DNA from 2 places in the Metabacillus sp. GQ13 genome. Region 1 is predicted to be linked to the other one. Evidence: a T-box and tRNA genes for the amino acid it is inferred to sense, from the RefSeq annotation. Region 1 holds a T-box; the other holds one or more tRNA genes.
The links. The T-box of region 1 lies ahead of AC6CHR_RS04630 (valine--tRNA ligase). A T-box ahead of a tRNA ligase gene usually reads a tRNA of that ligase, here a tRNA-Val.

Region 1 (15,659 bases):
GATTATGAACTTCCTGAATTAAAATGTTTAAAATTAGTTGCTGATTTATCTATTAGCGGTATTTCCAATGAAGAAGTCCAAATCCCACAACGTGATAATGAGGCAGAGGAAGAAGTAGTTGAAGAACTTGAACCACTTTATCGAACTTCACAGCAAGATCCGATTGAAAATGAAAGTGAACTTTTTACTGACATCCAGCCGCATCAAGTACAACCATTCTCTTCATTTTATGATGGTTACGACAGAGTAGAAACTAGTGAGGAAAGATTAGAAGGAAATGAAATTGAAAATATCCCTGAGAAGGAAATAGAGAATGAAGTTAAAACTGCAGTTGAAATACCTTCACCTAATGTAGAGATTGCGGAGGAAGTTGCTACCGAAACTGAAATAGAAGAGGAACGAATACAAGTTGAAGAGGTAAGAAAAGAAGAAATTAACGATGCATCAGAGGATACCATTTTAGAAGAGGTAAATAATGAGGTTATTGATTCTAATGAATTAGAAGACAAAGGATCTGAAAATGAAAAAGCATATGACCCATTTATAGTTGAAGTACGGAAAGAACAAGAACTAGATAATGCACTAGAAAAAACGAGGGAAGTTCAATACTCTTTCTTCTCCAAAACAGAGGAAAATGAAGATAATGAGGATCCTGTAAAGGTAGAGAAAGTAGAAAATGAAAGAGAAGAAAGCGATCCAAAGGATTCACATTACCTTACTAGCCTTTTTGCACGAGATGATGACGAGGATTTTACTAGACTGAAAATGTGTATTGTTCAACAAGGAGATACTGCCGAAAAAATCTGCGAACGATATGATATTACCGTTCAACAACTATTGCGCGTAAATGAATTTAGGGCAGATCAAGATGTATTTGAAGGGCAAATTCTGTATATTCCTGCTTATTCAACAAGCAAGTAATTTGACGATTTAATGACAGCGGAGGGTCCTTTCCTTCAGCTGTTTTTTTAAGGGTATTTTCTAATTGTTGTTATTTAAAAAATGTCTTACCAAAGATACGAGGTGTTTCTTAAATTGGCGATACAGGTGGAGGATATAAAACCTTTATTAAAGCATTATGATATTATTCCAGAGTACACAGAAGCAATAAGTCGAAAGGCAATTAAAGTCCGAGCAGATACTGGTACCTATGTTGTAAAAAGGCTCCCAACCTCTTATAATCCTGGCTTTGCTGATTTCTTAACGATGATTAATCAGCTGCGTTTTTCAAGTTATGTACCAATCCTTAAAAACAGATATCAACAATATTTTTCACAACATAACCGTGATTTTTATTATGTGATGCCTTGGTTACCAAATGAAACAAACGAAGAGCTGGATGAACGTCACCAATATTTATTCAAAGAAATAGCAAAATTGCATAGTCGTACGGAAAAAGAAATTAAAATAACTGGCAATGAAGCAATGAATCATTATGAAGTATTATCAAAACGTTGGGAAGAGACAAAGCTGATGTATGAAACCTTTGTAGATCATTGTGAACAGAAACTATATTTATCTCCTTTTGAATTACAAGCTGTTACTTATTATATTGAGGTGAGTCGTGCTATTGATTTCTCCATTAAGAAACTGAAGGAATGGTCTGAGGCAATGGAGGAGAAAGAGAATACGAGAATTGTTTTAAATCATGGGAAAGTTTCTGCCTATCATTTTTTATATGATGAAAAAGGAACGGGCTACCTAACCAATTTTGAACAAGCTAAATATGCTGCACCAATAGATGATTTCCTGATCTTCATGAATCGATTAGCCCAAACATACCCAACACAGTTTAGTGACTGTGTAAACTGGTTTTATACGTATCAAAGTGGATATCCGTATACGAAAGAAGAGATGCTTTTATTTATCAGCTATTTAGCCTATCCTCAACGAATTTGTCGAATTATTAGAAGCTATGTAGAAAGTAAAAACAAACAGACTGAGCTTGAAAGAAATAACCAACTAATAAAGGCTTATTGGCATTTTAAAAACGTTGAATATATGGTTTTGAAGGTATCAGAAATTGAGGAAAAAAAGAAGGCTCAATCTGAATCACCATCAGAATAAGTTATTTGTTGATATGTTAGACCACGTTTCTTTAAGAGTATAACATTTTTCTACTAAGTTTTAGTGTCAAGCTCCAGACGCCATCGGCTCGAGGCATAAGCCAATCCGTCAAGAAGGTTAAAGATCACCCTTCCAGCCGGCTCGTCTTATGCTTTTCACCGATAGTCGGGCGTCTTGCGCTTTTCTAAATCATATCGTACCGAAAAGCAATTGCTAATAGAATTAACAATGCTAACAATAAAACGTCAAAGGATGTTGGAAAGAAAACTGTTCGAATCCCCTGAAAGATTGTTAAAGGGACAATGATTTGAATTCCTACCTCACGAATTTGCCTTACCCAGGGCGGAAGTGTATAAGGATTAAACCGTTTCTTCATGGTACAACCCCTCCTTATTTTTCATTATTTTAGTCACTCATTTTTTAAACCAAATGATCAATCGTTATGTGCAACAACTTTTTATAAATAGCTCCAATCTTTTTAAGCTAAGTAAAAATAAAATATGAGTAACGCTTTGACATTTAAAAAATCTTATTGATCGATCCATTTCATTAGATATATGAGGTAAGATAAGGTATGCAAAACAATCATGATGGGTGCCAGTATGAAAAAATAGAAAAATGGCGAAAATAATGGCGAAAAAGAGTTTTTTTTAGTAATATAAAAGAGATTAATTACATAACAGATAAACGTTGAATGGGAAGAGTACTTTGTTATCTCTTTACAGAGAGAGAAGTCAATAGCTGTAAGACTTCTTAAGTAGATACATTGGAAGGTCGCCCAGGAGTTGCTTCTTTGAAGTATAGTAGGAGAAGCCGGTGCAAACCGTTATTAATTCTTGAGTGCATAGGCAAGAGGGAGTGAGTTTCATCCCTGAAGTCAGTTCTTGGTATGTTAAATAGTCAGAGTAGCGTTTCCGTTAAATGGGAGTTATACGTGGCTATTTAGATGATGTAGCAAGAGTTGTTTGACTTTTTATTTGTCTATGAAAAAAGGTGGTACCGCGAAAATTATTCTCCTTTCGTCCTTTTAGTGGATGAGAGGAGTTTTTATTTTGAAGAAGAAAAGTGTCAGTTTGCATTTATCTTAAGGAGGAAGCAAGTATGAGCAATCAAGAGAACCAACATGAATTACCGACTAAGTATGATCCCAAGTCCATTGAAGAAAATCGTTATTCTTTTTGGGTAGACGGGAAATATTTTGAGGCAACAGGTGATGAAACAAAAAAGCCATATACAATGGTTATCCCCCCTCCAAACGTAACAGGTAAGCTTCATCTAGGTCATGCTTGGGATACAACATTACAAGACATTGTTACACGTATGAAAAGAATGCAAGGCTACGATGTCCTATGGCTTCCAGGAATGGATCATGCAGGAATCGCTACTCAAGCAAAAGTAGAAGCAAAGCTACGTGAAGAGGGTAAATCTCGCTATGATTTAGGGCGTGAAATATTTGTTGAAGAAACTTGGAAGTGGAAGGAAGAATATGCTAGCCATATTCGAGAACAATGGTCCAAGGTTGGTCTCGGTTTAGATTATTCAAGGGAGCGATTTACGCTTGATGATGGATTATCTAAGGCAGTCCGTGAAGTATTTGTGACGCTTTACAAGAAGGATCTTATATACCGTGGAGAATATATTATAAATTGGGATCCACAAACGAAAACAGCACTCTCGGATATTGAGGTTATCTATAAAGATGTTCAAGGTGCTTTCTACCATATGAGTTATCCGTTGGCAGACGGTTCTGGCTCAATAGAAATTGCGACAACACGTCCTGAGACAATGCTAGGTGATACAGCGGTAGCCGTACACCCTGAGGATGAAAGGTACAAACATTTAATTGGTAAAAATGTAGTGTTGCCAATAGTTGGTCGAGAAATACCAATCGTTGGTGATGATTATGTTGAGATGGAATTTGGTTCAGGAGCAGTAAAAATTACACCTGCCCACGACCCAAATGACTTTGAAATTGGTAACCGACATAACCTAGAGCGAATTCTAGTTATGAATGAAGATGGCACAATGAATGAAAAGGCTGGCATCTATAATGGACTAGATCGTTTTGACTGCCGAAAGAAAATTGTTAAGGATCTCCAAGAACAAGGCACTTTGTTCAAAATTGAAGAGCATTTACATTCTGTTGGACATAGTGAGCGAAGTGGTGCAGTTGTTGAGCCTTATCTTTCAACACAATGGTTTGTTAAAATGCAGCCGTTAGCAGATGAAGCAATCAAGCTTCAACAAGACGAAGAGAAAGTAAATTTTGTTCCCGATCGTTTTGAGAAAACATATCTTCGCTGGATGGAAAATATTCGCGATTGGTGTATTTCTCGTCAACTTTGGTGGGGACACCGAATCCCAGCTTGGTATCATAAAGAAACTGGAGAGGTATATGTAAATCAAGAACCTCCAGCAGATAGTGAAAATTGGGAACAGGATAACGATGTTCTTGATACATGGTTTAGCTCAGCGTTGTGGCCGTTTTCGACAATGGGGTGGCCAGATAAGGAATCAGCTGATTTCAAGCGGTACTACCCAACGGATGTATTAGTAACTGGGTATGATATCATTTTCTTTTGGGTTTCTAGAATGATTTTCCAAGGCCTTGAATTCACGGAGGAACGACCATTTAAAGATGTATTAATTCATGGGTTAGTACGTGATGAGCAAGGCCGTAAAATGAGTAAGTCGTTAGGCAATGGTGTAGATCCAATGGAAGTCATTGATCAATATGGAGCAGATTCATTGCGATTCTTCTTGTCAACAGGTAGCTCTCCAGGTCAAGATTTACGATTTAGCTATGAAAAGGTAGAATCAACATGGAACTTCGCAAACAAAATTTGGAATGCTTCTCGTTTTGCATTAATGAATATGGATGGATTGACATTCGATGAAATTGATTTAACTGGTGAAAAGTCGGTAGCGGATAAATGGATTTTAACACGTTTAAATGAAACGATTGAACAGGTAACAAAACTTGCAGATAAATATGAGTTTGGTGAGATTGGGAGATTACTTTACAACTTCATATGGGACGATTTTTGTGATTGGTATATTGAAATGGCGAAACTTCCTTTATACGGTGAAGATGAGGCAGCCAAAAAGACAACTCGTTCAATTCTCGCCTATGTACTTGATAACACGATGAGATTACTACATCCATTTATGCCGTTTATCACAGAAGAAATTTGGCAATCACTACCACATCAAGGAGAGTCAATAACTGTAGCAGCATGGCCAACAGTTAATAAAGAATTTACAGATAGTAAAGCAGCTGCTGACATGAAATTGTTAGTTGAAGTCATTCGGGCTGTACGGAATATACGTGCTGAAGTAAATACGCCTATGAGCAAACAAATTCACATGCAAATAAAGGCAAAAGACCAAGAAATTCTCCAGCAGCTCGATACGAATCGTGCATATATAGAACGATTTTGTAACACAAGCACATTAACAATTGCTACAGATCTTGCGTCTCAAGAGAAATCAATGACGGCTGTTGTAACTGGAGCCGAAATCATCTTACCACTTGACGGCTTAATAAATATTGAAGAAGAAATCAAACGCCTTGAAAAAGAACGTGAAAAGCTTGACAAAGAAGTAGAACGTGTACAAAAGAAATTAGGGAATGAAGGCTTCTTGAAGAAGGCGCCTGAAAAGGTAATTGAAGAAGAGAAGGCAAAAGAGAACGACTATCGTGAAAAACGAGACATTGTATTGGCAAGAATTACAGAACTAAGAGGATAATTGATTTAGCTCGGGTGGTGCGTTAAGACATCCGAGCTTTTTCACTATTTTTGAGGAGGGTACTAATGTTTACTGATTATAGCGAAGCTCTAGAGTGGATACATGGCCGTTTGAAATTCGGAGTAAAACCAGGCTTAAAAAGAATGGAATGGCTCCTAGAGAAATTAGATCATCCAGAAAAGGAGATACCCATCATTCATGTAGCAGGAACAAATGGGAAGGGCTCGACGATTTCATATTTACTACATATGTTAACGGAAGCGGGGTATAAGATAGGTAGTTTTACATCTCCTTATATCGAAACATTTAATGAACGAATTAGTGTAAATGGTCAACCAATCACCGATCAAGAAATGCTTAGGCTTGCAAACGACGTAAAACCATTGGTAGAAAATATTGAAGTAACAGAACTAGGTGGGCCGACAGAGTTTGAGATTATTACGACAATGATGTACCTATATTTCGGGAAATATAATAAACCCGATTACTTATTACTAGAAACAGGTTTAGGTGGCCGATTAGATTCTACCAATATAATCGAGCCTGTATTATCAATTATTACGAATGTGGGCTATGATCATATGAATATTCTTGGTTCAACTATTGCTGAAATTGCCTATGAAAAGGCAGGAATTATCAAAAATGGTGTACCAACGATAACGGCAGTGGAAAATGATCAAGCACTTCATGTTATAGCTAAGATAGCAGAAATTAGAGAAGCTAACTTATTGGTTTTAGGTAAGGATTTCACTATTACTAACGAAAAATTGCATGAATATGGAGAAGTTTTTTCGATTCAAACTCCATACAAATTATATAAAGATATTCAATTAACAATGAGAGGCGAACATCAAACGAAAAATGCAGCTTTATCGATAATAGCAATTGATTACTTAGTGATGTATAAAAACCTAAAAATTGAAGAGGATCAGATTAGAAGTGGATTAAGAAAAGCGTTATGGAAAGGGAGATTTGAGCAAGTTCATGAAAATCCAGAGGTAATTATTGATGGAGCTCATAATATTGAAGGTGTTGAAAGTTTAATTGAAACGGTTAAAAGACATTATCCCAATAAAAAAATCCATTTTTTAGTAAGTGTGTTAAAAGATAAAGACTATGAAGAGATGATTAATCGTCTATCACTTATTGCAACGTCGATGCATTTTACCTCCTTTGACTTTCCTAGAGCAGCTAATGCAATTGACTTATATTCTGTATGTAAATCTGAAGAAAAATCGTATAGCGAGGATTGGAGATTAACATTGGCTGAAGTTCTTATCAAGTATAAAGATAAGAAGGAAGATGTTGTCGTTATCCTTGGATCACTATACTTTATTGCGCATATTCGTGATTTTTTCAAGAATAGGTAAAAAGTAGTGAAATATTATGACAATAGTTTGAAAATTTGCTAAGATAGTAATTATGTATCATGCAGAAAGAAATAGGGAGGGAACTCATTGGACAAAAAAGTAAAAATAATAATTTGGATTTGTTGGTTTATACTTAGTCCAATTTTCTTAATGATTGCTTACCATATTTCCTCACCTATAAATTTCTCAAGTGATCTAACTGCGTTTCTTATTTTAATGTGTCTGGTCTCTTTTTGGCCGATTATCATAAATGGTACACCTATTTTTTATGTGCAGGGTGTTTCATTAGTTGTCTTTCTTTATTACGGTTTATTCGTGGAAATACTCCTTACACAAATATCTGTTATTGTTTTATTACTCAAGGTGCGGATAAGCTCCAAGGAACATTATCGATATCCATTAAATGCTTTAATGTTTTATCTCATCTCAATGGGGGGCGCTAGTGTCTATTATTTGTTAGGTGGAACTAATGGCCGATTAACATTAAATGAGCATTTGTTACCTATTATGGCTTATGGGTTTACAGTATTTGTCATAAATCAACTTTTATTAAGTACGCTAAAAACAATCATAAATAAAGTGAAATTCAAAGTGCATAGTAGTAACTTTTTATGGGAATTTTACACTTCCCTACTTGTTTTTCCCTTTGCAATTATCTTATATTTCCTCTACCTAGACATTGGTATGAAGGCAATATTTTTTGTAGGAACACCTTTACTAGGATTATCTGTGATTCTATCACTCTATTATAAAAGTCAAAGGACCAATCACTATTTACAACAAGCAAGTGAAATTGGGCACCAATTAACTGAAAACTTACAAATAAATGAAGTATTGGACATATATATGGAAAAGGTAACAAAAATGTTCCCAATAGAAGTTGCTTATATTATAGATGTGGAAGATGACCAACTAAGAGTTATAAGAAAGTACAAGGATGGAAAAATCCAAATAGATAACCCTGGAGAAAAAAGATTTACGGATAAGGGGATTTCTGGATATGTTTATACACGAAGAGAGAGTGTTTTGTTTCTTGATAGGAAACAGTGGAATGGTATTAAACATTCACAACTACCTAAATCAGTTGAAAGTGTTATTGGGGTTCCAGTCATGAGAAATCAAGCTCTAGTTGGAATTGTGATTCTAGCTTCGAATAAAAAACGTGCCTTCGATCGTGCACAACTAATGATTATCGACTTATTATCTACATATCTAGGAGTAGCCGTTGAAAATGCGAAAAACTATCAAATAACAAAAAAACATAGTGAGCATTGTCCACTTACAGGCTTATATAATTATCGGTATATTGAACAAAAACTAGACAGGGAGTTCCAACTTCTTCAACAAAATGAACGGAATGGATTATCGCTGCTTTTATTAGATATCGATTATTTTAAAACTGTAAATGACACATATGGTCATCATTCTGGCAATGAAGTGTTGTGCCAATTTTCACAACGACTATTATCATTTGTAGGAAAGCGAGGTACTGTCGCAAGATATGGTGGGGAAGAGTTTGTTATATTATTACCGAACTTAAAGAAACAAGCTTCGATAGAATTCGCTGAAGAAATTCGTCAAAAAATTTCCGAGAAACCATTCGAAATTGAGCATTCATTACAATCAAATAACATAAACACGTCAACTATCTTTCTAACCGTCAGTATCGGGGTCTCCTCAGCTTCAGAAGATTGTGCTGATCCAATTACACTCATTCGCTTAGCAGACAGAGCAATGTATATTGGCGCTAAGAAAGCTGGTCGCAATAAGGTAGCTGGTTATGTTGGTTAGAGTCTTTGTTATGGACGAGAAATAAAAATTATTTCCCGTGGAATAAATTTTTTGGCTTTTAATAATACTTGTTCCAAAAACTAGGACTAAACAATCATACATAAAAAGGAGATGTAAAATTGAAGAAAAAAACCTTAAAAAACCAGCGTGGATTAACGTTGGTTGAATTACTTGCAGTTATTGTTAATTTAGGGATTATTGCGGCGATTTCTATACCATCCATTGTTGATGTTATAGAAAATACTAAAGCTGAAATTTCAGAAGTAGTACAAATTCTTGATGTTGCTAAAATAGCTAGAACTGAAAATCCTAATACAGCTAGTGTTGATCCAACTTCTTTGGCTCCTTTTATAGAATATGTTAAAGGTGATCGTTTTGATGTTACCAATACAGAAAGCGTATTTACCATATCTGAACATGAGGTTGTTTGGGTAGCAGATACTGGAGATGCTATAAGTGTTAGTGAAAATGATTTAATTGATTATATCGATGGAAATTAATCAAATAATTTTGTTTATTTACGGGCTTATCCTAGGCTCCTTCTACAACGTAGTCGGCCTTAGAGTTCCAAAAAATCAATCAATGATGACACCACGGTCTTCTTGCCCTAGGTGTCATCATATACTAACAGCAGTGGAGTTGATCCCTGTAGTTTCTTTTCTATTACAGAAGGGTAAATGTAAAAGATGTAGTATGAAAATATCACTATGGTATCCTTTTGTCGAGCTAATGACAGGGCTTTTGTTTATGATTTCACCGCTGATTATTGGTTGGAATGGTGAGCTGATCATAGCTCTTACATTAATATCGTTGTTTATGATCATCTTTGTGTCTGATGTAGCTTATATGTTGATTCCAGATAAGATTCTCCTCTTTTTTCTCGTGCTGTTTATCGGAGAAAGAGTGATGTTTCCGCTTGATCCTTGGTATGACTCTTTACTTGGTGGAGTCGTTGGTTTTTGTTTACTTTTACTGATAGCTTATGTTAGTAAAGGTGGCATGGGAGGCGGAGATATTAAATTATTTGGCTTATTAGGGATTGTCCTAGGCTTAAAGGTTGTCCTTTTGTCGTTTTTTATATCGACTGTTATCGGGACATTGGATGGAATAAGACGTATTGGATTAGGTAAATATAAAAAACGTGAACCTGTTCCATTTGGTCCATCAATTATTATTGGAACATTAATCGCTTATTTTTTTGGAGATTCGATTATAGGATGGTATTTATCTCTTATCGGAATAAATGTCGGAGGTTTTTAATAATATGGTTTTTTTATTAAATTGTAAAATCGGAAACATAGTGATAACAGATTATACTATTGATAGGTTGAAATTAAGCAGGGGAAACCAGTTTTCATTAGATTGAAGAAAAAGTGCTTCCGGCAGGACTTATTGCCGATGGGAAAATAAAAAATGCTGATACACTTTCTTTAATCCTAGATGGGTGTGTACTGATAGGTCTCTAAAAGGTAGAAGCAAGCGTATTATTGTTCCTGATTCTCATGTAATCAGAAAAATACAAATCCCCTTTGACATAACCCATCATTTCCCAATCTGAATGAGGAAAATGACGAATGATCTTACTAATTGGCGAAATTTTTTAAGAACTAGACGACAAATGTCTTGTTCTTTTTTTTTGCTATTCTGTTACCATGGTTATCAATATGATTGAACGTGTTATGGCTAACGAAGGGTGGCAAGGTTAATGGACAAGCAGACGACTGATGCGATAAAAATTAAAATAAATGGCAAGGATCGTCCTTTATCAGATGAAGAAAATACGGAGGTAACAATTCCGATTACAAGCTGGGATGAGAAGTTGGAGGCGAAAAATGAAGTGGCTTCAGCAAAACAACCCCTTGAAAAAGAGGATGATTTCCCTTGGCTTTTACCAGAAGATGAAGATTCTATTTTTCTTGAGGATCCAAAAGTTGTCGTACCTTCAAAGAAAAACAAGCAATATTCAAATCAATCAATCACTCCATTTCACTATCCAAAAAAACAAAAACGAATTAACGAAAAAACCTTGTTTCCAATAAAAAAAATCATGTTAATGATCTTATTGGCTATTGCGTTAGGAGTTATGTTTGGGAGTGTTTTATTAAACTTTTTATCGAATGATGATATGCCTGTGATGGGATCACCTAGCGGGGAAACAGATGATAATGGAGTAGCGGTTGAAACACCAGACAAAGCTACTGATGAAGGTAAAACAGCGGTAGGCACTGAGGAACCAGGGGCGGAGACTACAGCAACTTTACAATTATTTGCTGTTCAGGGAGGAGTCTATTCTTCGAAGGAAGCAGCTGATTCGGTAGCAACTGAGATAAAAGGAAAAGGTCAGGCTGCGATTGTCTTGGAAAGCAATGAAACCTTTACAGTATTTGTTGGGGTAAGTAAAGAAAAGGCTGAAACAGGTGCTCTAAGTGAAGTGTATAAACAACAAGATTTCACTACTGATATTGAATTTTGGGGAGGAAAGCAATTGTCTTTTTCGTTAGCGACTTCTGCTTCTGCTGACCAATGGGTAAAATCAATTCAAGAGTTGTCAACACTAGCTTCTATATCTATTAACGGAACTAACATAAATGAAAATGATATTAGTGAAATTGAATCGACACTCAACGGTATTAAGGCTAATGATACCGAAAAACCTTTAATTGAAACTTTGTTACAATCTATAGAGAGTCTTAAAAGCAACGATGGTTGGAAAGCTCAACAGCAACTAATGGATGTTATAAGTAAATTAAAAATAAAATAAATGCTACTTTCACAAATTGAGTTTTGTATCGTTCTTTTAAAGAAAAACAACATTATTTTCGAACACTACATACAGATAAGTGTCAAATTAAAAGAGACTAGCATGCCTAGGACATTTTGTCACTCACGTTTATGTGAATCTCGAAGTGAAACATGTTCCTTTACGGTCTTTTTTTGTTGTATAGAAAATTATAATATTCTTGTAATGTGGATAAGCTCGTCGAGTGTCCTTTACCGTATGCGGAGTGATCCAATTCTTACGGAGCAAAACGTTCGCTTGCGTTTTGTTTTTTGCAATGATGAAAATGAAAATTTAATGAATTGTCGATAATACGAACGTTTGGTACGATGTAGTCGTATCTTCTAATCTGAAACGTAGAAAGGATGTTAACATCATGAATGCAAACCTCATTTTAGCTTCAGCATCACCTCGCAGAAAAGAACTTCTTGAACTCCTTCAAATCCCCTTTAAGGTGATAGTGAGTGAGGTTGAGGAAATAATAGACGAGCAACTTCAACCTGCGGAAATCGTTCAATTACTAGCACAGCAAAAGGCAGAAAGTGTTGCAAAAACAAATCATGAATCCTTTGTCATAGGTTCAGACACGTTGGTTGTTTATAAAAACCAGTTGCTTGGAAAGCCAACAGATAAGGCTAGGGCCATTCAAATACTTCAACTGTTATCAGGCCATACGCATGAGGTGTATACAGGAGTTTGCATTATACACAGGGGAATCGTTCACTCCTTTTATGAAAAGACAGAAGTGACCTTCTATTCTCTATCTCAGGAAGAAATTGAAGAGTACGTATCAACTGGTGAGCCAATGGATAAAGCAGGAGCCTATGGTATACAAGGATATGGTTCGTTATTGGTTGAAAGAATTACTGGTGACTATTACGGTGTTGTTGGACTGCCTATAGCGCGAACGAAACGTGAGTTATTAAAAATGGGGTTTAAACGCTTATAATGATGATGCTCGGCATCCATTCGGTTTTATAAATCGAAAAAAATAAGGGATCATCAATTCATCAAAAAAGATAAGTTAGTTTGTGAGCAGAAGGGAAACGAAGGAGGAAAAATGGAAGCATCAACATTTAAAATCCGCGATTTTCCTGAAGATGAACGACCGAGAGAACGCTTGTTGAATGAAGGTTCAGATAAGCTTTCCAATCATGAGCTGCTGGCAATATTACTGAGGACTGGTACAAAAAAAGAATCAGTCCTTGAGCTTGCCCAAAAACTATTAAAACATTTTGAAGGTCTAAGAATGCTAAAGGATGCATCTGTAGAAGAAATAACCACAATTTCGGGGATTGGAAATGCAAAGGCTGTACAAATTTTAGCTGCACTTGAACTTGGGAGAAGAATCAATCGACTAACGTATGATGATAGATATGTCATTCGTTCTCCACAAGATGGGGCTAATTATGTGATGGAAGAAATGCGCTTTTTAAGCCAGGAGCACTTTGTCTGTTTGTACCTAAATACGAAAAATCAAGTACTTCACAAACAAACGGTGTTCATTGGTAGTTTAAATGCATCGATCGTACATCCTAGAGAGGTCTACAAAGAAGCTTTTAAACGCTCTGCAGCATCAATTATTTGTATTCATAACCATCCTTCTGGAGTGCGCCTGTAAGGTGGGTAATTTTAGCGATTTCATTTGAAATCTAGAACTCCTTACAATGTTCTATGGTCAGCATCTTACCTTGAGAGGAAACTCAATTATAGGGAAAAAAGCATGATGTGAAAAGGAGAAAAGACGACAAAAGCTATCAATGTCGAGTCAGTTCTTCAGATCAAGCGATGGATGGTAAAAGCTAGACTGCTTGAATCCTAGACGAATGAGCGATGGATGCGCCATTGTCTACGATAGCTAAAAGGCAATGTGGTCAAAATGGGAGACATATCTTCAGAGTGTCTGTAGGATTACTAACCCTTGCCATAGTAAGGTTTGACCTTCAATCCTCAATTCAAAGGAAACCGTCGAAAGGGATACCTAATCATTGCGAACTAAAATTATCTCATAATGCAGGGATTGCCTAAGTGTAATGCCGTAAAGGCTAATAGACATCGTCTATGGAAGTTGCATAAGGTAACGGAGTCTTCATATTACTCAACGTTTACTTGTAATGAGTTTAGCATGGGAAAGGGAGACAGGTTGATGTTAACGTCAATGTGGAAGGAGTCATGAATATGGCGAAAAATCCATTTCATCAGTTGGACGTTATAAGGAATGCTTCTCATAAAGGAAACATCATTAAAGATTGTTACCGCCTAATGTATAAAAAAGAATTATGGCTTAAAGCTTATGCAAAACTATATCCGAATGTTAATGCTTGGAATAAGGGAAATGTAAACGAAACAATCGATGACATATGCCTTGATGTTATTGAGCAACTAAAGTCCAGAAGCTTTCGTTTTACTTTAGTAGGTAAAATAGTTAAACCAACAACTGATAGAAAAAAGAAACCTCTAGAGATTTTTAACTTAAGAGATAAGCTAGCATTGGAAGTAGTAAGAATGATATTAGAAAATGTTTATGAACCAATATTCTCTGAAAACTCACATGGCTTCAGAAAAAGGCGGAGTTGTCATACAGCTTTAACCCAGTTAAAAACATCATTGTACACCTCAACATGGTGTCTTAAAGGAGATATTGTAAACTTATTTTCGGGTATAAACTATTCAATATTGCTAAAACTTATTTCAAAAAGAGTGAAAGACCACCGCTTCTTACTTCTTATCCATCAGTCTCTTTCTTCTGGATTACTTTCTAAATATTATCATCAATATAATAATTGTTTGATGCCACAAAATTGTTGTCTTACATCCTTGTTAGCTAATATTTATCTTCACGAATTAGACTGTTTCATGGAAAGGCAAATGACAGGGAATAGTATGAAATATGTACGTCACATAGATAAGTTTGTGGTTGGATTTTCTAGTTCTAAACAAAGTGCTCTTCATACGATGGATTTGATCGTAAGGTTTCTAAAGGAGGAGCTCTGTCTAGATTTAGACGTTCAAAAAAAGGTACTAGTTCATTTGGATCATCCAATTGAATTCCTTGGTTATCATTTGCATAGACGTAAGGAAAAGGGAAAAAAAGATTATAGTAACCGATACATTCAAGCATCTAAAAGGCGACTTCATTCAAATGTAATGAAGTTAAACATTCCCGAAAAGGAAATAAAAGACTTTGTTAAAGCGAACGGATATGGAAATGCTGAGACGGTTAAATCGAAATATCGATCAAAGCTGATAAACTATAATGAGCTAGACATTTTGGAGATCTTTAACACTGAACTACGTGAATTTGCAAATTTCTACACACTAGCTGATAATTATCACCATCTAAAACGATTATTTTATCTTGCTGAAGGAAGCTTCATTAAAACAATTGCAAATAAACGAAAAAGCACCTATAAAAAAGTTGTCACTTCCTTGAGGACACGCAAACAAGGAGTTTTATGCTTGGCAAATAAGGATAGCAAGGGCACTCAAACGCTTCATATCTTTTTAAAGCTCAAAGATATCCCCAAAGTAAAAGGCCATCAAAGTTGAACCAGTTGTAGAAACTATGTCAAATTGGTGAATTTTTTTGGTGGATCACCTTTTTGAAGCATAACTTGAATTGGGGTTATTCTTACCAAGGTGACATAAATACTAAAATGATTGCGGCATAAAAAGACCTTGAGTGATCCGAATTGCTTGCGTAATAATACTTAGGCAAAATCATGATGAGAGAAATATCAGAAGCCAATTTCGAATAGTCAGCTGGCGAGCCGTATACGCTGAAAGGTGTACGTACGGTTCTGAGGGAGGGATGTGAGACCTGTTTGTGATTGATGGCAAGGCGCACACTCCCTACCCTACGACCCAACACCAAGTAGAGAAGATATTGATGTAACAAAGCG
Region 2 (15,659 bases), on a different contig from region 1:
AACCACTGCAATGTGCTTAATCCTAAATAATAACTCAACATTCGGACTACAATTATCACGGTAATTCCTTTTAATAGCTGTACAGCTTTGGTTCCCCTAGCGACCATAATCAATTTATAGATGACATACCACACAAGGAGAATATCAACAGCTATGCCGAGGTAATGCAATATTGGTATATCCTCATATCCCATTCTCTCGTCCTCCATGAGTTAAACTCTTTTATAGATAGAAAAGTGCAAGGATTTCGCCCTTGACCTAGTCACGCACGTGGATTTAGCTACACTTTACTACACTTATATTCCTTAAATAAGGGTTATTTATTAACTATCCTATTATATCCTTTCTAAATCGAAAAGTAAAAAGGCCATCACTACGATGACCTCTTGTTTATAGAAGGCAGTATGACGCATTTTCTATAAAAGTAGCTTTTTTGTCTATGTGTTAGCGGAGGAACCCTACTACATCCTGTGAGAGGGACTTTATGTGGAACCAGAGCCACTCAAACATCTCATCTACTACCTCAATCTCACCAGTAACATGCCCTGCTGATGCTAAGTAAGCACCATTGATAACTGTTACATCACCTTCAATTGTACCTTCAATCTTTAACGATCCATTTTTAACTGTTACATCACCTTTCACCACTTCACCCTCCGGAACGGTAACCTTACTGTTCTCTACAACTAAATTGGACTGTTTTGAGACACTAAAGTGTTGATCCTCATTCCACGCAGAAAATAGGCTCCCTGTCATAAGGATAACAAACAAAGATGCCGCTACAAGCATAGGATGGCCTTTTAGCCAACGATTCCATGAGACAGTTCGCTTTTCCTTTGGAAGACTATTCATAACAGCTTGGGTGAAATCCTTAGGTGCTTCAATATGTGATGTACTTTGAACAAATGCAACAGCTTTTTCGAGCTCATGAAACCGTTTGGAACACTCCTCACAAGTTTGAAGATGTATTTTAACCCTTTTCTCTTCATCACTAGATAATTCATGATCCATATATTTATGCAAAAGCTGAATAACTTCAGAAGAACAGCTCATATTTTCTCACCTCATCATAAATGCCTTAATTGCTTTCTAAGGGCTTCTCTTCCTCTGTGAATACGAGTTTTAACTGTACCAATTGGGATTTCGAGAATCTCACTTATTTCGATTAATGATAGCTCATCAATATACTTTAAGACAATAACCGTTCGATACTTATCTGGAAGCTTCAAAATTTCTTTTTGTATAGTATGTTGAAGTTCCATTGTTTCAATCTCATCTTCAGGTAATGCAGCATCTGCAGCAACTTTGGAGTACATAGTTAAACCTTCTGTTCCAGCAACCTCTGCATCAAGGTAATAATCAGGCTTTTTTTTACGTATTCGATCAATCGATAAGTTCGTTGCAATTCGGTATAACCAAGTCGAAAACTTTTTATTCATGTCAAAAGTGTGAATATTAACATATGCTCGAATAAAAGCCTCTTGAGCTATATCCTCTGCCTCATGGGTGTTTCCTAGCATTCGATAACATAATTGATATATTTTATCTTTATATAATTCAACTATATCAGCAAATGCATTTTGATCGCCTTTCATTACTTGCTTTATCCGCATCTTTACTATCGTTTCCATTTACCATACCTCCGCACTCTGCGGGTCTCTTTATATACGTATAAGGGTTTCATTTAGTTTCATTTTTTTTAATTAAATTTTTATTACCGTTCTTTATCTAGTTTGATTTACCTTGTCTACATTAAATGGAGGATGAATACAGCTAGTTATGTTTGTTAAAAACATTTTAACAAATTTTGGGGAACTTTAGGGGAAAAGTTTACAACTATTTAAAACTTCAGAATTAAAACGAGAAATAAAGGGCTTTTATTAGCCCTTTAAGGCTGATTTCGCTCTTCGAGTACATCTATATGCATTTAGCTTGTCTACATACTCTTTTCGTTAAATGATTCAGCCACTCCTTTTAGAATAGCTCCTAATTTCAAATAAAAGATTAAAGGGCGATATTACCTTGTAATATCGAACAAACTTTTAGAAAAAAATTCTTTATTAAAGAAGCTTATCACCAAATAATGAACTCATTAATGCAACTGCAACTGCTGCTGTTTTATTCTTATCATCTAAGATGGGGTTAACCTCAACAAATTCTGCGGAGGTAATTATTTTGGATTCTGCAAGCATTTCCATAGCTAAATGACTTTCCCGATAGCTTATTCCTCCAATAACTGGAGTCCCTACCCCTGGAGCATCTTGTGGATCTAATCCATCTAGATCTAAAGATAGATGAACACCATCCGTTTTCTCCCTTAAATAGTCTATTGTCTCTTCCATGACCCTAGTCATACTAAGTCGGTCAATTTCATGCATTGTATATACCTTTATGCCCTTTTCCTTAATTAGTTTCTTCTCCCCATCATCAAGGGAGCGTGCTCCAATAATGACGATATTCTCAGGTTTAACCTTAGGAGAAAACCCTTCAATTTCGACTAAATCCTTATGACCGATTCCGATACTTATGGCTAATGGCATTCCATGGATATTTCCACTAGGAGAAGTCTCCAAATTATTAAGGTCACCATGTGCATCATACCAAATGACTCCTAAATTGTTATAGTGTTTGGATACACCAGCTAGTGTGCCGATCGCAATACTATGATCACCTCCAAGGACTAACGGAAATGACCCGGACTCAATAATCTTATCTACAACAGAGGATAATTTTTGATTGGACTTCAGAACCGCTTTTAAATACCTTAACCCATCACTTGATGTCTCCATTGCAGGGCGGCCGATTTCAATATCACCACGGTCTTCAATTTTAATATTCAATGCTTCGAGCTCTTCGATTACTCCAGCATACCTTATTGCACTAGGTCCCATATCAACACCACGGCGCGTCTGTCCAAGATCCATAGGCATACCAATTATTGATATGTTCCTTCTCATTGAATATTAACCTCCTTCTTATCTTTCCTAATGTAAAGGATGACTCAAAGAGGTAGAAATATGTATTTACATTTAAAGTTTTTTTATTTCAAAGGAGATTTCATTCAGTATATTCTGGATCATAGTTACTAGTTCAAAATACCGAAAAATCAACGTGTGACTGAATGTTTAACTAAGAAGCTTTGCTTATGTCTAGATAAATAGAATCTCACAACAGTACACTTTTGTAACCTAATGTAGACTCACTATCTTATTTCTAGATTTTATATATTTTGAAACTATAAAAAAACATAGACAGTAGTCTATGTTTGTATGTATATAGATTGGTGGAGCCTAGCGGGATCGAACCGCTGACCTCCTGCGTGCAAGGCAGGCGCTCTCCCAGCTGAGCTAAGGCCCCAAGGACATTTTTACTTTTTCAAGAGCGGAAGACGGGATTCGAACCCGCGACCCCCACCTTGGCAAGGTGATGTTCTACCACTGAACTACTTCCGCAAAAAGGTGAGCCATGAAGGATTCGAACCTTCGACCCTCTGATTAAAAGTCAGATGCTCTACCAACTGAGCTAATGGCTCATTCATCATTCTAAAAAATGAGAATAAATAAAATAAAAATGGCTGGGCTAGCTGGATTTGAACCAGCGCATGACGGAGTCAAAGTCCGTTGCCTTACCGCTTGGCTATAGCCCAATAAAAATGTTTAAATAAATTGAGATTATAAGTGACTGATTGCATTTCACCTTTTATGTAAGCTTATTATTAGCAAGCTTTTAAAACTTATTCAAATAACTCTCTAAACATAATCAAAGATAAACAATTTGAGAAATGGATACCATTTTTCATCGTTTATCATAATTGTTTTTATGTAAATGGTGGAGGGGGGCAGATTCGAACTGCCGAACCCAAAGGAGCGGATTTACAGTCCGCCGCGTTTAGCCACTTCGCTACCCCTCCATATATGTGAAACAGTGCCGGCAAGAGGACTTGAACCCCCAACCTACTGATTACAAGTCAGTTGCTCTACCAGTTGAGCTACACCGGCAAAATCTAGGTGTAATGTTTAGCAATAAAAATGGTGGAGGATGACGGGATCGAACCGCCGACCCTCTGCTTGTAAGGCAGATGCTCTCCCAGCTGAGCTAATCCTCCAATATGGTGACCCGTACGGGAATCGAACCCGTGATACCGCCGTGAAAGGGCGGTGTCTTAACCGCTTGACCAACGGGCCATTTAAGTATTTTTTTCTCTTTGTCTAAGCTTCCAACCGGGCTCGAACCGGTGACCTCTTCCTTACCATGGAAGTACTCTACCTACTGAGCTATGGAAGCAAGATTTGAAGCCTTCAGCTTTACAAAACCACTTTCCTTGTGAAGCGAACAAGATTTATTATAAAGGGGTCTCAAAGTATTTGCAAGGGGTTTTTAAAAGTTTTTTTAAAAAAGTTTTTATTCGTGTGTAAAACTTTGTAACTCAAGCAATTTACCAGCATATTTTTTTAGAATTGAGCTTTTCGAGGAGCATTTTTAAGCAAAATTAATGAGCTGTTTAAATAATTAATCTTCATTATTAGAGAACAAAATAGGGTTTATCTCTGGCTCGTCAGACTCTATCCATTCCTTAATTCGAGAATAACTCTTTGGTTGCTTGTTTTCATTAACTGAAAGCATTACATTAAGACCTTCAATTTTAACATTAAAGTAATTATGTCCTTCCCTCTTGGAGTGCCAAACTCGAATAAGTGAAACAGTGCTCTTGCTAATTTCCCCCACCTCCTTGGTCATTTATGATGAGTATAACATCTTTTAAGGTGGTTAAAGTTTAAAAGACAGCTTAGTTGAGGTTTTTCTGTGAAGCAATTAATTGACCAGTTACCCAACTCAGAAAAGATAAATGCAACAGAGAGCTTCTCAGCAACATCCATTTGAGTCAGCCAGCTCATTTTTCCCATCTTAAAAGAAGAGAGCCAATGAATGACTCTCAACCAATTCTTAATATATCCTTGTGAGGTTTACAAAACGTCTTCTAACAATTGCCATTCATCACTTGAAATATCGTCATTATATGTATTTATACAAATGAACAATTCATTATTACTTTTGTCTTTTCTTACAAACCCACCCTTTAAGTTATGCTTATTCAAATAACTTTTTAAAACTTCAAACTTTTTAGGAGAAAACTTATCTATATCCTCACTTTCTCCACTTCTATTAAATCCACCTTTAGTCTCAATTATCCATATTTCTCCGTCTTTTGAAACAATATAATCTGGATAGAATGACCTTTGTTTTCCCGAATTATCTTGGTAGACAATAGATAAATATTCATTTCCTTTATCCCCGTTTTTATAAATCCAATCAATGTCATCAGACTCATTGCAATACTTCTCAAAAGATTTCTCTGAATCTGAACGAACCTCAGCTGAAGAAAGATACCCCTTATACACATTACTTTCATATTCCCTTTGGACTTTGTTTTTTGAATCATAAGTGAATAAAACTTCTTGTGGAATTCGAAATTCTTTCTCTGATATCACTGGTAAAGCAAATGAAGTTTGAAATATAGGACTCGACATAGCCAAACGAAAGTCTACTTTTAATTTTTCGAAATTGTTAATCACAAAAGCATAGACTTCTCTCGTATCTAAACGTAAAATCTTATTTTCAAAGCGAACATTGTTATCAAATAAACGACGAATAATTGTATTCATTTGTTCATAAGGTAAACTCAATTTTACACCCAATGTACTTACACGATTGTGATATTCACGTCCATGTTTGTGTGTGTTTAATGGTTCAATCATATCTACGCTTCCGAGATTTTTAAATTCTTGAAGGGTTAAAGTATGTATTTGACCTGTAAAAGTATTCTTAATAATCATTTCAGAGAAGATATAACCCTTTGTCTGCATACGGGTCTTGTTTTCTACTGTTTTTGTAGACGTTCCATATTCTTTCTGGTAATAAAGTAACATTGTTTTCAATGATTGAGTTGCGTCCTTAGATATTCCAATTACAGATTTTTGCTCACTGGTTAAAGTGATTTCCCTATGTTCTTTTTTCAAGAATAATTTTATAGCGTCTAACGCACCTTTTCTAAAATGTAATCTAACACCTTCTGTAAATTTTTCGTCGAAGGTATATAAATAACAAGAATCTAGTAAGTCGTTTTCATAGTGCTTTAATTCTGGCATTCGTCTAATTCTACCAATAGTCTGGATTTCAAATGTTTCACTTGTGTTTTCTCGAAGTTTTACTAGAATATGTGCTCGTGGACAATCCCAGCCAGTTGCGATTGCTTGTTTTATAATTACAACAATGGGTTTTGCGTCCATTTCTTCGATTTCTTCAAGGTTTTGTTTTTGCTTACTCAACCAAACTGCTAATAAACCATTTTCATAGGTAACATCTTTGGTTGCTAAATAACGCTCAACCTCATCTTGCATGACTTCACTATTGTTAGGGAGTTGTACAACGATTAAAGGGTTGACTATTGATTTTCTTTCTTCAAAAGCTAACTTTAATTCATGATGTTTATCTAAAGCTTTATCAAGAAGGAAACTCACTTGGCTCTCTACCTCAACTGAATGACCAAAGTCCTCATTAATTACTAACATTTTTTTTATAAGACCCTCTGCAATTACGTCCTCATCTTTTACTTCAATAAGTGTAGCGATTGAATAATCTTTTGGAGTTGCTGAAGTTCTTATAATCTTTTTTGGATTAAAGAGGGTTATTATATCATCCGCTCTCAATGTATCATTTTGGTGAGACTCGTCCACAATTATGATAAATTCAAGTTCATTATTATGAGCGTGTACAATATGCTCTTGAAAGTTAGCTTTTTCTCCTTCTTTCAATGCGTTATTACCTTTTTTGGTTAGCTTCTCCCAATTTATAAAACAGGAATCATTCTCCTTAAATCCGTCAGCCATAACGTCTGGCAAAAGTTTAGTTTGGCTGTTATGGATATATTTATCCATTTTCTCTTTACTTTGTTCTTCAAGGTCACCCTTTCCAGGAGTCAACCACACAAAAATATTACCGAAAGATCCCTTTCCATACTCACTCATAAAGTGTGTAAGCATAATAGTTTTCCCCGAACCAGTCGGACTTTTAAAAACAACCTCTTTGTTTGAATCTATCATGCTTTCCATTATTTCCCCAACAGCTTTAATTTGGAATGTTGCAAGTCCCACGTTTCTTATCCCCTTTTATCTTTATAATAGTAATCTGGAATAATATTAACTTTAATCTTGTACTTGTTGAAAAGAGCTTCTTGTTCATTGTTTGGAAGGACATCATGTCCTAGGTAAATTACTTTACATTCTTCTCTCAGTTCTTTATTTTGTATTAATCCTTCTAATTCTCTATCAGTTAAAATAATTGCAATTTCTTTGTTTTCAGTAAAATCAATAGCATTTTCCAATTCAACTAATTCCCTAATATAATTTAAGAGTTCATTGGCGTATTCATAATAAAAACGTTCAGAAATAGGTAGAAATTCTACTTTAAAGTATTTTAGACTGGCTCTAATTCCTTCTGTATAACCCTCATAGCTTTTACTGCCATTTAACATTAAATAGCCGTCTTTTACTGTTGCCTTTATTTCGTCGTAGTTATCTCCTTCTTGTTCTTTAATTTTGTTAATATCGTCTATTAGGGTTGCACTTCTTTTAAGTTCGGTAAAAGTAAGCTTTTTTTCGTACAATGTGGTAGTTTTCTTACCTTTATACTTATAGCCATTAATAATACGTTTGTTTCTTTCATAAGTTACTTCTCTACATATATTGTTTTCGTTATTAGTAGCCAGTAAAAACTTCCTATTCCCACCGTCTTCTTTGTTAAGTTCAATTACTGCCTGGCCTGTTGTACCAGAACCAGCAAAAAAGTCTAATACCGTGATATTCTTATCCTCAATCATGCTTATCAGAGTTTTAATTAGTTTTGAAGGTTTTGGGTTAGTAAATACTTTTTTCCCAAAGGTTTTATTCATTTCACTTGTGCCTTCTGCATTTAAAATATTTAAGATTAAATTTTTGTAAGGAGCGCCTCTATCAATTGGATTACCTTCGTTATCAACTTTTAGATAAATCTTGTAACAAACAGCCCATCCATTTGCTTTGTTACTTGAAGGTCTAAATTCAATAAACTTATTATCCCTAGCCCACTTTACTTTTTCTTCACTCCACTTCCATAACCAACCATCTTTTTCAAACTCCGTTCTACCATTAGGATAAGCAATAGTTCCATCAGGACATTCAATTGGGTAGTTCATACTATCGCTGTATTGTATAGTACCTCTATCTAAATTATCTAGATAATACGGTCCACGTTCATTATAAAATTCATCTGTTGCTCGATAGCGATCTATATCATATGAATCATAATTTTTCGAGAAAACCCGTTCTGCATTCTCCGCATTTTTCATATAAACTAATATATATTCTGTTATCGTTGCAATCCCGTTTGCATCAGATGCCCCAGTTTTTCTTTGCCAAATCATACTACTAATTAGATTAGATTCTCCAAAAATGGAATCACAAGTAAGTTTTAATTGAGCTTGTTCCTTTTCTGAAATAGAAATGAAGATTACACCGTTTTTTGACAGTACTTTCTTCGCTAATTTTAATCTTTTTTCCATGAATGATAACCATTTACTATGCTTAAACACGTCGGTTTTATCAACAAATTCATCATCATAAATAAAGTCTTTATTTCCAGTATTATATGGAGGATCAATATAGATTAAGTCGATTTTCTCTTTATGTGTTTTTGTTAATATCTCTAAGCTAGCGAGATTATCACCTTCGATTAAAAAGTTCATATCTCCTCCGTTATTTATAAACAAATCTCTTTCTTCAGTTATAACAGGGATACTTTCTTTCAATATCTTATCTATGCTTTCTTTGTGCTCCTCAAAAACAAGTCCATATTTCTTACCTTTAATATCTTTTTGGATTTCACCTAAGTAGCTTAATAATTGCCTTCCCTTTTCATCATTTGAATTGTTTTCAATAAAAGATTTGATTTGATTAATATTCTCCAATAAGCCTTCCCTTTTTTGTTTTGATAGATTTGTGCTCATTTTTTTGTTACACCGCTTCCTGTACCTTCTAAATTATCATTCCTCCTCTATCTTACTATAAAAATTAGTGTTTTTCCGACACTTTTTTTAACAAGAAATGCCATCTTTTATTAAAGAGCATAAAAAAAGAGCCAGCTTATTTAATTAGCTGACCCTCTCTAAAATCAATTATTTTCCCTTCCACTTCAATAGCAATACAACCAATGCTCGTTTTTGTGAACACCTCAGAGTATTCCTCTTGAGCTATAACCATCTCAATTATTTCTTGAAGGTTGTCTTTGACCTCTTGAGTTTTTCCTTTTTGGGGTGCTATGAAAATAAAGCTTTTGTGAGCCAGCTTCCAAACATTCACCTTATTAACGTATTGAATTTTCAACGAATCAACCCCCTTCAAAGTTTTAAGCTCGTTCTGAGCTTTGATTGAGAGATAGAACTTCCAAAGAGTCTGACTCCAGCTGTGAAGCCTTCAGCGTCTCCTCTTTAGTTGTTCCAGCTCATTATTATTATTTGTTTTCTTTGAGAAGCGTCTCAGCTTTTCGAGTTGTGCTGTTAAACACCTTCTCAAAGTCTGGGTAATCTGGGTGAAGCTTAATGGTTTCAGCTCTGAGAGCAACAATCTTTTGACGTTGCTTATCAGTGTCAACCATCTCCCAGTAATATCCCATAGCTTTCTCTTCTTTGTGCTCCAAATTCGAGTGAGAGTAAAGCTCTTTATAGTGGTCATACTTGGCTTTTAACAACTCCAAGAGTGTTCCCAGCTCGTTGGCGATCTCAATTACCTTTGAAGCTTCCAAAGCTCCCACCTCCTTGGCTTTATTCCTCGTCAAGCTTACTCATTAACCTTTCAATTACTTTACGACTTTTTCTTTCTCGTTCTGTTTCCCAGCCTTCAACAGTTTTCCAAACATCATAACAAGGCTCTTTTAATGCTTCAAAAACGTCTGGAGCTTCTGTCTCAATATACTTCAAAACTCTGTCACGCTGAGAGCGTAAATCATTAGCAACTTCCTCTTGTGTGTCAGCCATTTTTTCTATTGTTGAGCTTTCCTCAAAGTCCTTTGAGTTTAACTTTTCAATGTTTCTTGAGCCAGTCTTTTGAGCCAGTTCTTCAGCTTCCTTTGCAAGTTGCTCCAAGTCTTTCAGCAAAACAACAAGCTTAATCTTTTGTGCAAAGTCCATTTATTTCCTCCTCCTTGCCAAACTCAAAAAGACTCTCCAGAGGAGAGCCAGTGAACATGTCTTTTATTACTTCTCTTCCTTGTCTCCCATATCGAAAATCATAGACAAGTCAATTCCAGAAGCGTTGTCTTTGTTCTCCTTGGAAAGCTTGAACTTTCTATTAAGACCCAAACTTTCAGAGAATCTCACCATCTTAATTTCAAAATCATTATAGCTTGGTGAGTCATTCAAAAAGTCTGCTGAATCTTTCCGAGCTTGCTTAATGAAGTTCATGACATAGCGGTCAAGTAAAGACAAGTTTATTGGGTCAATATCTCCATTTGTCTCCTCAAAGAACCAGTCAACAGTTTCATTGTAAAGAGTCACCTCTTCAGTTGTTAAGCTGTTTTTCAAGTCAGCTGAATAAGCACCATGAATCAATTTTGCTTTTGGGTTTAAATTTGCCATTTGTTTTCTCCTCCCTTCTTCTGTAATAGCTCCGCTTGAGCGTGCTCCATGAACGTTACATCTGCTCGAACCTTCTAGCGGAGAGCGTAAACATATCTTTCCAGTGCCTTGCATACTCCCACATATTTTAGGAACTTTCTTGAGTTGCTTCTTTAGCTCTTGGAGCTTTTCTTCTTTGGCTTCTTCCTTAGCTTCTTCAGCTTCAAGAATTAGCTCTTGAATTTCTGGCTCAAGCTTTGGGAACTTTCCAGTTTTCTTAATGTAATCTCCTTTCGCCATCCTTTTTCACCTCCAGAGTATTTAACAAGGGAGATGCTTCTCAGCAATCTCCCCAGAGTTTTTATATTGTTGAGTAGCCAACTTTCTTGACATAATCCTCATAAAACTTTTTATCCTTTTCACTCATTTCTGAGTCAGCTTCAAGGTCTCTCTCACTGAAGTTCAAGTCCAAGTCATTTCCAAACTTTTTGGAATGTTCAGCGTACAAAGCTTCAAAGTCATCTTGTTCTTGCTTCTGAGCTTGCTCTTTAGAGAGCTTCTGAAAGGCTTTGGACTTCTCAAGCTTGTTGAAGCTCTCTGTTAGTGCGTTCGCTTTGTCCTTGAGAGAGAGCTGGCTAAACTTTCTCTTTTTGTCCATTTCAAGAGCTGTCTTAGCAAGTGTAATATCCATTGAATAAGAAATAATCTCACTCAAGCTTTCTTTTGAAGCTTCAGCTTTCTTTTTGTTTCTTTCAGTCTCCAGCTTCTTGAGTATTGCTTGAAGCTCTTTCACCTCTTGAGCACTTAAACCTCCTTCGTTGTCTTTGCTAAGTGCCTTCTCAAGAATTTCATTGAGTCTCTGTCCTTCTTTTTTGCTTAACATAATCAATCACCTCATATTTTTTGTGTTATTAAACTATTAAAAGTCCTTGAGCATTAAACTCACCTTGAAGCTTCATAAGCTCCTCAATCGAGTAACACTCAATGAATGACCTTTCAAACCGTTCCAAGTTCTCCAGTGAATGAGCCATTAAACGAGTCAAACCAGTTTCTTGAAAGAAGTTGCTGGCTGTCTCATACTCCCTTAAGAGAGCTTCATAATTATTTTTAATGTTTTCCAATAGTGTTCACCTCGTTTGTTTTATTACCAAGTGACTTCAGAGCCATTGACTTCATTTCTCAGAATCATTCCAATTTCATGAACGCTTACTTTCTGAGTGCTTCTGCTTATCAGCTCTGGGCTTAAAATAATTGCACTTCTATGAGTTGTAACTTCAAGAAGGACTTGTTTCTTTTTTAAGCTGGCTGTCAATCTTTTTACTTGAACCAGTGACAACCCACAAGCTTCAGCAAGCTCTTCTCTACCCCAAAGCTTTACCTTTTGGAAGTCCAGCTCATAAGGGTTAGAGCAAAGGACAAAACCTCTTGTGTTAAAGTGTGGAATCATAAAGAACAATAACCCAGCTTCTTGAAGCGTCAAGACCTTCAGAGCGTCTCTCAAGCGTTTAATATAAAGTTTAGTGAAGTAACCTCCACCAACTCTTTCTCCTCGTGTAGCCAGCTGAGTGCTCACTGAATAAACGTTCCTTCTTCCTTCTTTATGGCTCTCAATATATCCAAAAGCTTCAACCTCTCCAAGAATCCTCTTCATAGTGCTTTCTGACTTTCTCATGAGTTTTCCAAGCTCTGTCTTTCCAAGCTTCTTCCCCTCATATTTCAAAAAGCCACTGTCACCAAGTTCCATGTAAGCGAACATATTTAAAAGTGCTCCAGCTTGCTCAAGGTTTATTGTCTTATACACCATTGAACACTCCTTATCAGAAACACTTGTAAAGTGCTCTTTATTTTCGTTCCCTCTTATCCTCTTGTATGCTTCATCAGAGCGTACTCTTGAGGGAGTCTTGAATTGTCCTCCCATTCTCACTCCTTCATCAATTGTCATCTCATTAAAATTCATCTTCTCCATTCCTCTCTTCTCCCGCTGGCGAACAGCTTGAATTGTTTATGTTAGTTACTCAGTTTTGTTTGTAACTTCATCATTTGAAGCTCATGCTTGGAAAGAAAGTTTCTCATCTCGCTTTCACGTTCCAAAGAAAATCTCAATAACTCCATTTCCCTCTCCATGTATTGCTTTCTAATCGTTGAATTGTCAGCTCCTTTCTTGAACATATAACTTCACCCCATTGAGTTTTTATGCAATTTATTGAATTAAAATAGAGAGGGAATCAACCCTCTCCAATTAGTAACTTTTCTTTTTCAATTCAATCCCTTCAGCTTCAAGAAGCTCTTGAGCGTATGCAAAGACTTTCTGAGTAAGCTCATCAGCTTTCTCTTGGGAAAGTTCCTCAACTTCTGCTTTCTCAACTCTTAACACTGGAATAACTTCAGCTTCATTAACGAGCTTCTTATGGTAGCTGTTAGTCATGCCAATTAACGGACTCACAACTCGCTCGTTATTCACTGTGTAGCCATAAGCTTCAGCCCAGCTGTTCCAATCGTGACCATTGAAGCTAGTTCCTTCTTTGAAACTGTTAAACTCTTGAGCAAGCTTCTGAGCTACCTTAGTAGCTGTGGCTTCTTTCACACGTTCTTGTTTGAATACTTCACCCTTTGACTTGGCAACAGCCTTTCGAGCTTCTGTGACCTTCTCAGTAACTTGTTGAATTTTCGTTCCAAGCTCGTTAATCTCAATTGTTAGCTCAGCAATTTTCTTTTCAGCAAGAGCTTTCTTTTTTTTCGCTTCTGAATCTTTGAAATCAATAATCAAGCTGGCTTGAATCACCCCAAGTGCGTTTTGAACTTGTGACTTCTCAGTGCTCTTTTGACTTTGCTCAGTTTGTAAAGCATTAAGCTCTTCTTGTGCCTTCTGAAGCTTAGCTCCATTAGTCTCAACCGTCTTAGTTTTAGTTTTGAATACGTTTAGTAAATTCATCTTAAAATCACTCTCCATTTAAGTTAGTTTTGTTTTTGTATTTCTTTCACGCTCAATAAGTTCATAGGGTCTTTTTCACCAAGTCCACTAGCAAGCTTGTTAAGCGTTATAAACGTAATAGCTTTTGTTGAACAAATCTTGCTCAAGTGTCCTTTCTCAAGTCCAGTCTTGTTAGCAAGTTGAGTCAAGCTCATTCCTCGACTCTTTAGAATCTTGTTAATATCAACATAAATTTCAATTGTCACTACATTCACCCCCAGAAGGCTCTTTGCTTTTCTGCTAGCTCCTCCATATCTCTTAGAAAGTGAATGTAGCGAGCCAGCTCCAAGTCATTAGCTTGAGCCAAGTATTTTAATGTTCTTTCCAGTTGTTCCTTATCAATAAGACCTTTTGAGCGTTCACTCTTGAGGAAGTCGAATAAGCTTAAAGCTCTTTTAGCTTGGTTGACCTTCTCAGAAACAAGAATCATGTTTCCTTTTGTGCTTCCAAGTCCTTTCTTTGAGAGAGCTTGAACGTGGTCAACTTGGAGAGAGTCAACCTTCTCATTTGACAACATACAATGACCACCAGCAAAAGCTTTTAGCTCTTGGAAATCCTCTTCAGTGAATAAGCTTGGAAGTCCTAGCTCAACAGCTCTGGCTCTTTGTCTATAAACAGCTTTTTTGTCTTTGTTTTCAGCAAGGAATTTTCTTTGCTTCTTATTAAAGCAATCTTTGCAATCTGGTCTCAGAAGTCTTTCAGCGTATTTCCCAAAGTCCTCAGTGAGCTTCAGTCGCTCACAAGTTTGACAAACCTTTTGAACTACTTCACCAGCTTCATTTACAAGCTCGAATCTTTTTGTTTTCTTTGTCTCTCTAATTTGTAACATTTCAATCAATCCTCCATTTTGTTGTATTTATTTCAACCTTTCTCCAAAAGAAAAAGAGCTTCGTCAAGCTCCTTCAAAGACATATATTAGAGTTAATGATTGAAAGATAATTAAAAACAATGAATTAAAATTTAATAGGGTGTGAGAATCACTCGCTCGCTCCTTGGGGGGAGGTCGTGGCAAGCTATCTCACAAAGAAGTTAAATGCTCCAAAAGGAGCTGATTAGTGGAACTTTAAAGCAAGTTCCCAGCTTTGTATGCTTCAGACAATACAAATTAAAGGAGTAAACTAACAGAGAGAAGTAAAAGAAGCCAGCTCATAAAGAGCTAGATGGTTTGTGCTCTTTTCAACCTTAGTATAAAAAATTTAAGGTGTGGCTTCCTTTTTGTGCCTTCATATATATTATGAAGCAAGTGTGACATTTCTTTAAAAGTCCCTACATAATAGATGTGCCAGTAGTGGCTAAGGAATTGAGCCTACACTTCTGGTTTTTTCTATCTCAGTGGAACTCCATAAGCTCGAACCCCTTGGGAGAGTAAGGCTCAAAAATATTCAAACTTTTTTTCTAAATTAATTTCAAGCTGTCTTTTGGAGTTATTCAGGAGCTACTTCTCCAAGTTCCTTCTATAATAAATAACTTTTAAAAATATTTTCTTCATTATATATACCAGTTAAGTGTGACCTCTTTTTATGGGTTAGAATAAGACCTCTCAGAATGACTCACAAGTGTCCTTTTAAGTTCACCTTAACCAATTACACTCTGAAGGCTTAAAGATTCTCTGAGTGGCTCTGAGAGCTTCCTCTGGGGTTCTGGCTCAAAGGGAAGCTTTTTAATCGTAAAATATACTTTGTAAATATGGCTGGGTGTGACTTTGTAAGTACCCCCTATGGTCAGAAAAATAGAGTCATTTTATTCCGAGTAAAGTAGTCCAGTATCAAATATGACCCAGTTAGAGCCTTCCCAGTATCAAATATGAACCACTTAAAAAGTGCTTCAAACCCTTGGTAGAGTAAGCTTGAGAGCACTTTTGACAAAGGAAAGCTTCTTATATCTTATAACTAGCTCACTTAACCTCAATTAGTTTACTTATAGAATTGTCTGAATTGTTTCCCGGTATCAAATATGACCCAGTTAGAAAGTGTCTCTATCCCTTGGGAGAGTAAGCACGAAGGCGCTTTTGGAGGGGGAAAACTTCTTATATCTTATAAGTAA

Region 2: it encodes a tRNA-Val, which carries the amino acid that the T-box ahead of AC6CHR_RS04630 (valine--tRNA ligase) is inferred to sense. The anticodon was not compared.

Annotation. Positions count from the first base shown of each region.
Region 1 covers NZ_JCAXET010000003.1:133,448-149,106, reverse strand. Annotated here, with positions in the region: gene spoVID (stage VI sporulation protein D) at 1-921, shown strand, start outside; gene ysxE (spore coat protein YsxE) at 1,036-2,067, shown strand; gene AC6CHR_RS04635 (YszA family small membrane protein) at 2,252-2,443, opposite strand; T-box leader at 2,749-3,097, shown strand; gene AC6CHR_RS04630 (valine--tRNA ligase) at 3,169-5,817, shown strand; gene AC6CHR_RS04625 (bifunctional folylpolyglutamate synthase/dihydrofolate synthase) at 5,883-7,187, shown strand; gene AC6CHR_RS04620 (sensor domain-containing diguanylate cyclase) at 7,275-8,978, shown strand; gene AC6CHR_RS04615 (prepilin-type N-terminal cleavage/methylation domain-containing protein) at 9,098-9,478, shown strand; gene AC6CHR_RS04610 (prepilin peptidase) at 9,468-10,238, shown strand; gene AC6CHR_RS04605 (hypothetical protein) at 10,684-11,739, shown strand; gene AC6CHR_RS04600 (Maf family protein) at 12,134-12,706, shown strand; partial or broken gene radC (RadC family protein) at 12,818-13,366, shown strand; gene AC6CHR_RS04590 (reverse transcriptase/maturase family protein) at 13,936-15,306, shown strand; partial or broken gene AC6CHR_RS04585 (JAB domain-containing protein) at 15,619-15,659, shown strand, end outside.
Region 2 covers NZ_JCAXET010000020.1:82,770-98,428, forward strand. Annotated here, with positions in the region: gene cdaA (diadenylate cyclase CdaA) at 1-194, opposite strand, end outside; gene AC6CHR_RS21250 (zf-HC2 domain-containing protein) at 445-1,053, opposite strand; gene sigW (RNA polymerase sigma factor SigW) at 1,068-1,631, opposite strand; gene rocF (arginase) at 2,061-2,957, opposite strand; tRNA gene AC6CHR_RS21265 (tRNA-Ala) at 3,282-3,357, opposite strand; tRNA gene AC6CHR_RS21270 (tRNA-Gly) at 3,381-3,452, opposite strand; tRNA gene AC6CHR_RS21275 (tRNA-Lys) at 3,460-3,532, opposite strand; tRNA gene AC6CHR_RS21280 (tRNA-Gln) at 3,572-3,646, opposite strand; tRNA gene AC6CHR_RS21285 (tRNA-Tyr) at 3,827-3,910, opposite strand; tRNA gene AC6CHR_RS21290 (tRNA-Thr) at 3,926-3,998, opposite strand; tRNA gene AC6CHR_RS21295 (tRNA-Val) at 4,030-4,105, opposite strand; tRNA gene AC6CHR_RS21300 (tRNA-Glu) at 4,110-4,184, opposite strand; tRNA gene AC6CHR_RS21305 (tRNA-Thr) at 4,212-4,284, opposite strand; gene AC6CHR_RS21310 (DEAD/DEAH box helicase) at 4,965-7,151, opposite strand; gene AC6CHR_RS21315 (site-specific DNA-methyltransferase) at 7,157-9,001, opposite strand; gene AC6CHR_RS21320 (hypothetical protein) at 9,177-9,416, opposite strand; gene AC6CHR_RS21325 (hypothetical protein) at 9,544-9,834, opposite strand; gene AC6CHR_RS21330 (hypothetical protein) at 9,854-10,219, opposite strand; gene AC6CHR_RS21335 (HGGxSTG domain-containing protein) at 10,286-10,945, opposite strand; gene AC6CHR_RS21340 (hypothetical protein) at 11,007-11,528, opposite strand; gene AC6CHR_RS21345 (hypothetical protein) at 11,557-11,766, opposite strand; gene AC6CHR_RS21350 (hypothetical protein) at 11,790-12,611, opposite strand; gene AC6CHR_RS21355 (hypothetical protein) at 12,653-12,814, opposite strand; gene AC6CHR_RS21360 (hypothetical protein) at 12,885-13,577, opposite strand; gene AC6CHR_RS21365 (helix-turn-helix domain-containing protein) at 13,601-13,822, opposite strand; gene AC6CHR_RS21370 (hypothetical protein) at 13,828-14,445, opposite strand.